DNA from 2 places in the Brevundimonas sp. KH_058 genome. Region 2 is predicted to be linked to the other one. Evidence: riboswitches for the same ligand, from Rfam matches in the RefSeq annotation. Region 2 holds a riboswitch; the other holds the start of a gene.

What was found. Region 2 has a riboswitch for glycine ahead of AC3ISA_RS02925 (TonB-dependent receptor domain-containing protein). Riboswitches for the same ligand answer to the same signal wherever they lie in the genome.
Region 1: linked by a shared signal. The riboswitch ahead of gcvT (glycine cleavage system aminomethyltransferase GcvT) and the one ahead of AC3ISA_RS02925 (TonB-dependent receptor domain-containing protein) in region 2 are both predicted to bind glycine.

The regions. Positions count from the first base shown of each region.
Region 1 covers NZ_CM174469.1:2,338,981-2,344,472, forward strand. The annotation lists gene gcvPA (aminomethyl-transferring glycine dehydrogenase subunit GcvPA) at 1-548, opposite strand, end outside; gene gcvH (glycine cleavage system protein GcvH) at 691-1,056, opposite strand; gene gcvT (glycine cleavage system aminomethyltransferase GcvT) at 1,067-2,182, opposite strand; glycine riboswitch at 2,238-2,323, opposite strand; glycine riboswitch at 2,328-2,425, opposite strand; gene AC3ISA_RS11400 (alpha/beta hydrolase) at 2,531-3,568, shown strand; gene AC3ISA_RS11405 (class 1 fructose-bisphosphatase) at 3,783-4,748, shown strand; gene pncA (bifunctional nicotinamidase/pyrazinamidase) at 4,748-5,380, shown strand.
Region 2 covers NZ_CM174469.1:626,756-632,247, forward strand. The annotation lists gene AC3ISA_RS02925 (TonB-dependent receptor domain-containing protein) at 1-1,707, opposite strand, end outside; glycine riboswitch at 1,882-1,969, opposite strand; gene AC3ISA_RS02930 (ABC transporter substrate-binding protein) at 2,177-3,280, opposite strand; gene AC3ISA_RS02935 (response regulator transcription factor) at 3,337-3,999, shown strand; gene AC3ISA_RS02940 (sensor histidine kinase) at 3,996-5,372, shown strand.

The DNA of each region.
Region 1 (5,492 bases), 1.7 Mb from region 2:
GCCAGGGTCTCGACGCCGACGGCGTGAACCACGGTCTCGGTCGCCTTGACGTAGTGCGGGTGCACGCCGCCACTGATCACCGCCTTGTTGCGACGGGTCACGCGGGTCGCCATCAGCACGCCCTCGGCCATGGCGGTCGAGCCGTCATAGAGGCTGGCGTTGGCCACCGGCATGCCGGTCAGGTTCGCGACCTGGGTCTGGAACTCGTACAGATACTGCAGGGTGCCTTGCGCGATTTCCGGCTGATAGGGGGTGTAGCTGGTCAGGAACTCGGACCGCTGAATCACGTGATCCACCGTCGCCGGGACGTGGTGCTTGTAGGCCCCTGCGCCGCAGAAGAAGGGCACCGCGCCGGCCGTGGCGTTCTTGGCGGCCATGGCGGACAGGGCGCGCTCGACCTCCATCTCGCCGGCCACGCGGGGCAGGTCCACAGGGCCGTCCAGCCGCGCCGATTGCGGCACGTCCACGAACAGGTCGTCGATGGATTTCGCGCCGATGGCGGCGAGCATCGCCGTGCGGTCGTCGGGCGTCAGGGGGAGATAACGCATTTTCTAATCCGCTCATCCCCGCGAAAGCGGGGACCTAGTGCTTTGGGCGACCGATGTGGCCGGTGATGTTTCCGCTCATCCCAGCACTGTTCTCGCGAAAGAACTGGGTCCCCGCTTTCGCGGGGATGAGCGGAAGTGGAAATCAGAGGGTGGCGAGAAAGGCGTCGTAGGCGGCCTGGTCCATCAGGGCGTCCAGTTGCGAGGCGTCCGAGACCTTGATCTTGGCGAACCAACCGTCGGCTTCGGCGGCCGAGTTGACGGTTTCCGGGGCGGTCGACAGGGCGTCGTTGGCCTCGACAACTTCGCCCGAGACGGGGGCGTAGACGTCGGAGGCGGCCTTGACGCTCTCGACCACGGCGAAGCTGTCGCCCTTCGAGACGGTCTTGCCGACCTCAGGCACCTCGACGAATACCACGTCGCCCAGGGCGTCGGCGGCGTGTTTGGAGATGCCGACGGTGGCGATGTCGCCGTCCAGGCTGACCCACTCGTGATCCTTGGTGAACTTCATGATCTGATCCTCAGACGGTCTTGGGTTTGCGGTAATACCGTTGCGCCACGAAGGGCATGGCGACGACTTCGGCGGCGGCGGTCTTGCCGCGCACGATGACCTTCAGGTCGGCGCCCAGCTCGGAAAAAGTGGGAGGCACGAAGCCCATGGCGATGTTCTGGCCCAAGGTGGGGGAGGGGCCGCCCGAGGTGACCTTGCCGATAACGTTGCCATCGGCGTCGGCGATCTCGGCGCCTTCGCGGGCGGGGGCGCCTTCCTTGACGATCAGGCCGATGCGCACGCGCGAGGGACCGTCGCCCAGTTCCTTCAGGATGCGGTCGGCGCCGTTGAAGTCGGCGCGCTCCTTGCGCGACTTGGACAGGGCGAAGGTCAGGGCGCCTTCCACCGGGCTGGTCGTCGGGTCGATGTCGTGGCCGTGCAGCGGCAGGCCGGCTTCCAGACGCAAGCTGTCGCGGGCGCCCAGGCCGATCGGCTTGACGCGGGCGTCTTCCAGGATCGTGTTCCAAACGCGCTCGGCCTGGTCCGCCGGGACCGAAATCTCATAGCCGTCCTCGCCGGTGTAGCCGGATCGCGAGACATAGCAGTCGGCGCCGAACAGCATCAGGCGGGCGCATTCCATGAAGCCCATTTCGGCCAGGATCGGTTCGTGCGCCGCCATGACCTCGGCGGCTTCCGGCCCCTGGATGGCGATCAGGGCGCGGTCCAGAACCGTCAGCTTGGCGTCGCCTTCCAGATTCGCGTCCCAGAAGGCGAAGTCCTCGTCCTTGTTGCCGGCGTTGACGACGACGAACAGGCCGTCGTGATCGGGGCGGCCGGCCATCAGGTCGTCGATGATGCCGCCGTCCTTGTTCAGCAGCAGCGAATATTTCTGTTTGCCGGCCTTCAGGATCGCATAGTCGCCGGGCACGAAACGCTCGAACTGGGCAGTCGCATCCTCGCCGGTGATCTTGCACTGGCCCATGTGCGACACGTCGAACAGGCCGGCGTGTTCGCGGGTCCAGCGGTGCTCGGCCAGGACGCCTTCATATTGAACCGGCATGTCATAGCCGCCGAAGCCCACCATGCGGGCCCCCAGCGCGCGGTGCGCGGCGTTCAGAGCGGTCGTCTTCAGGGTCTGGTCAGTCATGGTTCAGGCTTTCACGGTCGCGTGTTGTGGCGGAGCTCCGCCGTCCTCGCGCCCCCGCTGTCCTGAAGCCTGAGAGATTCCGGCGACCAAATCATGTCGCCTTGCTCCGTCGGCGCGCCCATCGAGAGCGACTTTCCAGCGTCCGTATGCTGTCGCGGTCCGTTTGCCTGAGCGTTTCCGGGGCGGTTGCGCCTTCGGCGTCGAGGCCTGTTTCCAGACTCCGAACTCTCCCGCGAGAGCGCTCGACCTAAGGCATCGACTCTGGCCCCAAGTCAAGCGGTCGGGGAACAAGGATGCGTGGGGCGGGTTGTCGTGAGGAGCCCCCACTCGAAACCCAGGAATCCAAAAATGTCGATTATAGACAAGCTGTTCGGCGACAACGACAAGCCGCGTGACACCCCCGCCAAGGCCGACGGCCCCATGCAGAAGGTGCTGGACGAACTGGCGTCTCTAGGCGGCAAGCCGATCGAGACCTTGTCGCCGGCCGAGGCCCGCCAGCAACCGACCCCGACCGACGCGGTGAAATCCCTGCTGCGCAAGGACGGCAAGGACCCCAGCGACGATCTGGGCGTCAAGACGACCGACATCACCATCCCCGGCGCCGCCGGCCCTATCCAGGCCCGCATCTACAAGCCGCACGACCATTCCGAGGACAAGCTGCATCCGGTCGTGGTCTATTTCCACGGCGGCGGCTTCGTGATCGCCGATCTGGACGTCTATGACGGCGGCCCGCGCGGCGTGTCCAAGATGGCCGACGTGATCGTGGTCTCGGTCCATTATCGTCAGGCCCCGGAACACCATTTCCCGGCCGCCCACGACGACGCCCTGGCCGCCTATCGCTGGGTGCTGGACAACGCCCAGAGCTTCCACGGCGACCCGCAGAAGGTGGCGGTGATGGGCGAGAGCGCCGGCGGTAACCTGGCCATCGGCGTGTCGATGATGGCGCGCGATGCTGGCGTGACCCTGCCGGTGCATCAGGTGCTGGTCTATCCGGTCGCCGGCGTGGACATGGACAATGAGTCCTACGTCGAGAACGCCGACGCCAAGCCGCTGAACAAGCCGATGATGAAGTGGTTCGTGAAGCACATCTTCGCCAACGAGGCCGACGCCCAGGATCCGCGCATCAACATCGTCGAAAAGGCGAACCTGGCCGGCCTGCCGTCCTCGACCGTGATCTGCGCCGAGATCGACCCCCTGCGCACCGAAGGCGAACTGCTGGCCGAAAAGCTGGAGCAGGCCGGCGTCGACGTGCGCCACAAGACCTTCCACGGTTCGACGCACGAGTTCTTCGGCATGGCGACGGTCGTGCCGGACGCGGCGGCGGCCCAGACCTTCGCCGCACATGAGCTGAAGCGGGCGTTCGGCACGGCGATTCTGCCGATCTGACGTCCCTTCTCCCGTTGGGAGAAGGTGGCCCGAAGGGCCGGATGAGGGTCGGATCGTGGGCCAGTTCGCACCGTCCGACCCTCACCCTTTCGCCTTGCGGATCGCCTGCGGCTCTCCGAGGCTCAAGCCCTCTCCCAATGGGAGAGGGTTTCTGTCTTGCGGTGTGGCGTTTCGCCCGCCAAGAACGGGCGACCTTCAGAACCGGATCGACCGCATGACCCGCACCCGCCTCGACGCCCACATCGCCGCCCTGGACGCGCCCGAGGGTCTGAAGACGGTTCTGACTGTCGTCGCCGCCACCTGCGCGGACATCAGCAAGGTCGTCGCCGGCGGCGCTCTCGCGGGGGCTCTGGGCGCCTCGGGCCAGATCAACGTGCAGGACGAGGAGCAGAAGAAGCTCGACGTCATGACCAACGACATGCTGACCGACGCGCTGCTGGCCAGCCCCGCCGTCGCCGGCGTCGCGTCGGAAGAGATGGACGAGGTCCAGCCCGCCTCGAATCCGGCCGGCGAATATCTGGTCCTGTTCGACCCGCTGGATGGTTCGTCCAACATCGACATCAACGCCCCCGTCGGCACCATCGTCTCGGTGCTGAAGTCCGCGACCGCGACGCCGACCGAGGCCGATTTCATGCAACCCGGCCGCAATCAGGTCGCCGCCCTCTATGCCGTCTATGGACCGCAGACCATGCTGGTGCTGACGACCGGAGCGGGCGTGAAGGGCTTCACCCTGTCGAACGACGGCGACTGGCTGCTGACCCACGACGACATCTCCATCTCGCCGGACACTAGGGAGTTCGCCATCAACATGTCGAACCTGCGCCACTGGTCCGAGCCGGTGCAGACCTATGTCGGCGACCTGTTGAAGGGCGAGGACGGGCCTCGGGCTAAGAACTTCAACATGCGCTGGGTCGCCGCGATGGTCGCGGATGTCCACCGCATCCTGATGCGCGGCGGGGTCTTCCTCTATCCGTGGGACAGGCGGGAGCCGAACAAGCCCGGCAAGCTGCGCCTGATGTACGAGGGCAATCCGATGGCCTTCCTGGTCGAACAGGCCGGCGGCAAGGCGACGACGGACGGACAGCAGGCGATCCTGGACGTGCAGCCCGAGCATCTGCACCAACGTATCCCGGTCGCGCTGGGCTCGGCCAACGAGATCGACGCCTACGCGGGCGTCTGATGAAGATCGCCGCGACAGACGCGCTTCTGGTCATCGACCCGCAGAACGACTTCTGCGAGGGCGGCAGCCTTGCGGTCGCGGGCGGGGCGGCGATCATGCCGCTGATCAACCGGCTGGCCGAGCGGTTCGATCGGGTGGTCGTGACCCAGGACTGGCACACGCCGGACCAGATTTCGTTTGCCTCCAACCACCCCGGCGCGGCGCCCTTCACCGAGATCGAAGTCGGTTACGGTCGCCAGATGCTGTGGCCGGATCATTGCATTCAGGGATCGCCCGGCGCCGTCTTCCATCCCGATGTCGCCCCGACGGTCGAGAAGGCCCTGGCCGTGATCCGCAAGGGCTATAATCCGGCGGTCGATTCCTATTCCGGCTTCTTCGAGAACGATCACCGCACCCCCACCGGCCTGGGCGGCCTGTTGCGTGAACTGGGCGTGACCCGCGTCTTCCTCGCGGGCCTGGCGTTCGACTACTGCGTCCGCTTCACCGCCGAGGACGCGGTTCGGCTGGGCTTTGAGACCGTTGTGATTTCGGACGCCAGCCGCGCTATCGCCCCGCCGACCGAAGCGACGGCGCGGGACAGTTTCCAAGCGCTGGGGGTGGTGGAGATCGAGGCGGCATCACTCTTCGGCTGATCTCTTTTTTCGTCATCCTCCGGCGCGAAGCGACCGGGGGACCCAGCGGCGCCGAAGGCGATGCGTCCGCCGCACCACCGTCGAACAGCGAACGCTCGACAGGTTCGCGCTA
Region 2 (5,492 bases):
AACCGGCAGGTCGCGAACGATCGGCACCAGGATTTCGCCGAAGGCTTCCTTGACGGTGAACTCGCCCGACATGGCCGAGAAGCTGAAGGTCTGGAACGCCTTGGCGGCGTCCAGTTCACCCACGCGCTGATCGGTCTGCTCCTTGCGGGCCTCCAGACCGACGGCGATCGAGACATCGCCCGCCGGCAGGCTGAAGGGCTCGCCGCGCAGGCTGACGCCGGCGACGTCCAGCTTGGTGGTCGTGCGCTGCTGGGGCGTGCCGGTGACGTAGTCGATGGCTTCCTGAGACGGCGCGCCCAGGCCGAACAGGTTGATGGGCACGCAGCCGGAGTTGGCGTTGGTCAGGGTCACGCGGCAGACGGGCTGATTGGTGACGGGGCTGATGACCGAGTCGACCGCCTGGGCGTAGTTGGTGGTCAGCAGGAAGCCGGGCGTGTCGATATTGTTCTCGTATTCGCCATGGCTGTAGTAGGCGCCCCACCGCCAGCTGTCGCCGAACTCGCCGTCCAGGGCGATGGTCGCCTGGGTCGTGACCCGTTCGAAGTCGATGGTCGAATAGGACAGGTCGGAGTTGAAGCGACCCATGGTGAACGAGGTCTGGCCCGCCGCCGCCATCTGCTGCTTGATCGCCGTGGACAGGAAGGCGTTGTCGTTCTTGATCGTCAGATTGCCGCGATTGTGATCGCCGAACCAGATGTAGTTGTTCCACATCCGCGAGTGACGAACGTCGGCCGTCAAGCGGAGCTTGTCGGAAAGCTCGTAGGTGGCGCTGGCCAGACCGGTGTAGCGACGCTGGGGCGTGACCAGGGGGCTGAGGTCGTCGTTCGACGGTCCCTCGCCGCCGACCGTATTCGTGCCGACCACCGTGCCATAGTTGAAGGGACGCAGCGTGCCGTCAGGGTTGAACACCTTGCCAGCGTTCACGCCGGACATGATCAGACCGCCGTACGCCGCGTTCGAGAAGCCGACGTTGGGAACGGTGACGAACCCGCCGGCGCCGTTCGAGACTTGGGCCCAGCGACCGATGGCCGGGCGCGAGGTCTTAGGCACCACGCCGTCATTGTCCAGATATTCACCGCCGATGACGAAATGACCGCGTCCGTCGGCAAACGGCGTGCCCCATGCGGCTTCGAAACGCTGCTGTTCGGCGTCGTCGAAGGACGAGATGCCGTATTCGGCGCCCAGCTTGCCGCCCGTGAAGAAGCGGTCGATGCCGATGTTGACCACGCCGGCGACAGCGCCCGAACCCCAGGCGGCGGATGCGCCGCCGGTGACGACGTCAACGCTCTTCACCAGAACGGACGGAATGCTGTTCAGGTCGTTCTCGCTCGCCGCCCGGCGCCCGTCGATCAGGACCAGCGTGCGGTTGATCCCCAGGCCGCGCAGATCGACCGGCGCATTGCCCGCGCCGGTGTTGGTGCCGGTCGTCTGGGGCGAGCTGCTGGCCTTGAACTGGGGCATGTCGTTCAGCGCGGCGGCGATGTTCTGGCGCGCGCCGACCGAAAGATCCTCGGCCGTCAGATGGATGGTGGGCGTGGGCGCCTGGAAGCCGGCCCGGTCGATCCGGGACGCGGTGACGACGATGTCGTCCACCGAGGCGGCGGCCTCTTGAGCGGTTTGGGCGTCCTGTGCGTGAGCGATGCCGGCGCACGAAAGCAGAGCGATGGCGCTGCAGCAGGTGGTCAGATGGCGGTTGAGACGAGACAAGGCGATGGTCCTCATAAAGATGACGCCCCTCCCCAGGGGTGTCTGACGCGAGCGACGCTCTGCGGCGTCGTTTCGCCCCCGCTGTCATCAGGCCTGAGAGCTTCGGGGCCTTGCGACCCGTTTCTCCTTCGGCGAGGCCGGATCCCCCGGACCCGTCCTTCTCTCCAGCGTTCCTTCAGCAAGACGGTCCGTTTGCCTGAGCGTTTCCGGGGCGGTTGCGCCTTCGGCGTCGGCCGGAGCCGATCTCTCCCGCCTTGCTGAAGCTGAGTAAGATCGACCCCCGCCTCGGTGTCAAATAGGTGAAAACCGCAATTTTATTGCAGCATGAAGCGCTCCCTTCGCATTTCATTGCTCTTCAGGATCAAGTGGGGTCACTTACGGCTACTCTCCATAGGCACCTCGTACGGCAGTGACGGCGGCGTGACAGAAAGGCGGGTTTCGGACTTTGTGGACTTATCCACAGGAACGCTCAGGGCGCGGCAGGATCCGAGGGCGCCCTGACGCCTAGACGCATCGCGGCGTCCCACCGCGTCAGCAGGGTCGCACGCCGCGCCTGATCCAGATTGGCCAGCAAGGCCGGCCCGACCCGAATGGGCCGAACGCCGGGCGACGCGGGTCGCAACGGCGCATCGACATCGTCGCGCACCGGCCGAACCCCCAATGCGCCGATCACCCGTTGTCCTTCGCGCGACAGCAGAAAGTCCAGAAACAGTCGCGCCGCGTTCGGGTGCGCGGCGTTGCGAGGAATTAAGGCCACTCGCGACACAGACAGATGATAATCGTCGGGCGTGATCAGCCCGATCTGAGGAACACGCTCGGCCCAGGACGCACCGTAGGATTGGTTCATATTATAGGCGAACACCATCCGCCCATCGGCGATCTGGCCCATCATCCTCTGCCCCGAGGTGTCCAGTCGCGGACGCTGCGCGCCCAGCGCCTCCATCAATGGCCAGGCGTCGGGATAGATCTGCACGTCCGCAGACAACTGCATCAGGGCCACACCGCTGCGTTCGGCGTCGTAGAGGGTGACGCGACCGCCGAAGAGATCCGGGCGAGCCTTCAGCAACCGAAGCAGATCCGCGTGATTGCGCGGCACCGCATCACCCGCAAGCTGGCCTCGGTTATAGGCGAACACGATCGGCTCGGCGGTCAGCCCATACCCCTGATCGCGCCACACCGACCCGTCGGGCATCGCTGCACGATGCGGTGACTTATAGGCCTGGGCATAGCCGTCGTTGATCAGCTTGACCTGCACGTCCATGGCCGTGCTCCAGACCAGGTCCGGCCCATCCTGCCCTGCGTCCGCAAGCGTCCGAACCTGTTCGGCGATCCGCGTCGAGTTTATGTCTTCCAGATGCACGCTGATCCCGGGCCAGCGACGACGAAAGGCCTCCAGCACCGGCCCCATCAGGCTGGTGTTCGTCAGGATGTGCAGCGCCCCTTCACGGCGCGCCAGCCAGCGCACGCGCCGCGCCGTGCCCGCCCCCTCCGGCTCCGACGAACAGCCGGCGGCGCCCAATCCCGCCAGGCCTCCCGCCAGACCCATCAGCAGATGTCGTCGATCCGTCTTCACCGCTCCGGCTTTCTGGTTATGGTGTCGCGCATGATCCGTCGCCCCGTTCCGTCGCCATGAGAATACTCGTCGTCGAAGATGACAAGGCGCTGCGGCATTCGCTCGAAGCCAGTCTTCACGAGGCGGGGTTCGAGGCAAGCTGTATCGACAGCGGCGAACAGGCCTTGCAGCTCGAAAGCGCCGAGATCTTCGACGCCGCCATCCTGGACATCGGCCTGCCCGACATCGACGGCTTCGAAGTGCTCCGAACCCTGAGGCGGCGGGGATCTTCGACGCCGGTCCTGATGTTGACGGCGCGCGACGCCCTCGGCGACCGCGTCGCGGGCCTGGACCTCGGGGCCGACGACTATCTGGTCAAGCCGTTTGCCCCGTCGGAACTGGTCGCTCGCCTTCGCGCCATCGTGCGCCGACGTCAGGGACAGGCCGCCGGCGCGGTGGTGGTCGGGACCCTCTTCTGCGATTGGCGCACGGGCCGCGCCCTGGTCAACGACCGCGACCTGGCCTTGCGCCCCCGCGAATGGGCGGCTCTGCGCGTCCTGGCGTCCCGGCCGGGACAGGTCGTGGACCGCGATCTTCTGGCCGCCGAGGTCTTTCCGCAGGACGAGGCGCCGTCCCTCAACGCGCTGGAAATCCACGTCGGACGGCTGCGGCGCAAGCTTCAGCCGGATGGCCCCGCGGTGACCAATATTCGCGGCCGTGGGTATCGTCTCGATCCATGAGCCGCGCCCGGCATGCCCGTTCCCACAGCCTGGTCATACGCCTGTTGATCGCACAGGTGGTTCCGCTGGCGATCTTTGCCGTCGTCGTTCTGGCGGTTGGCGCCTGGACGGCCCAGCGGGTGGTGGCGAGCAATGCAGACCGGTTGTTGGCCGGCGCGCTGCAAACGATCCGCGAGACTGTGTCGGCCACCGACGATCGCATCACAGTAAACGTGGAACCCTGGGCTCTGGCCTTGCTGGACGGCCCCGAACGTGACGCCGTCTTCTACAGCGTCCGCGAAGGCGATCGGCTCGTCACCGGCTATCCAGAACTGCCCAACCTCCCGCAGGCGCAAGCGGACCGGCCGGTGTTCGCGGACCTGTCCGTCAGGGGCGTTGCGGTGCGGATGGCTCAACAGACGCTGGTCATTCCCGGCCGCGACGCCCCCGTCCGCGTTTCGGTCGCCCAGAGCCTGGACTCCCGCCGCGCCAGCCTGCGCGAGCTTTACCGCAGCATGCTGCTTCTCCCCGGCCTTCTGGTCGTGCTCGCCGCCCTTCTGATCTGGCCGGCCCTGCAATGGGGCCTGAATTCGCTGAAACGCCTGATCGACGACCTGACGCGACGCCCAAGCCCCTCGGCGAACTTCGCCCCGACCAATGTCGATCTGGCGCCGCGCGAGTTCTGGCCGGTCCTGAACGCCTTCAACCATCTGCTCGCGCGGCTGGAGACCTCGACCTCCGGCATTCAGCGGTTCGCGGCCGACGCCTCGCACCAACTGCGCACGCCGCTGTCGGTGGTCTCCGCCAATCTCGACCTTCTCGCAGGATCATCCCGTCCCTGGACGGATCAGGAGCGACGGCTGATCGCCGATTCTCGCGACGCCGTCAGCGGCATGACGCGCCTCGTCGGGCAACTGCTGTCCACGGCACGCGCCGACGGCGCGCGGATCTCGTCCTCAGCCGACCTGGGCCGCGCCGCCCGTCGCGCCTGTCAGGCCGCCGGTGAGCGCCGCAGCGTTCCTGACGGGGCCCTGCGCCTTCGTCTTCCGGCCGAACCGGTCACCGTCCTCGGCGCCGAGGACCTCATCAACGAACAGATCCTCAACCTGATCGACAACGCCTTCCATCACGGCGCACCGCCTGTAATCGTGCATGTGCAGATGACGGGTGCGGTGTGCGTCTGGGATCACGGCCAAGGCGTCGACGAAGCCACGCTCCCCCACCTCACCGACCGCTTCTTCCGCGCCGCTTCAACCCGAGCATCCGGCTCCGGCCTCGGCCTGGCGATCGTTCACACCCTGGCCGAAGCCCAGGGCGCGCAGTTCAGAGTGTATAATCGCAGCGCAGAACGAACCGGTCTTATTGGGAGGATCGCCTTCCAGCTTGCCACGTAGCCCTATCGCGTTGGGCGACCTAATTGCCGGAGCAAATAGTTGCGTACCGACAAGGCGGCGCGCTGCCGAATGAGCGACCCATGACGGAAGCGGCGCTGCTGGTCAGGCGATGTACGAACT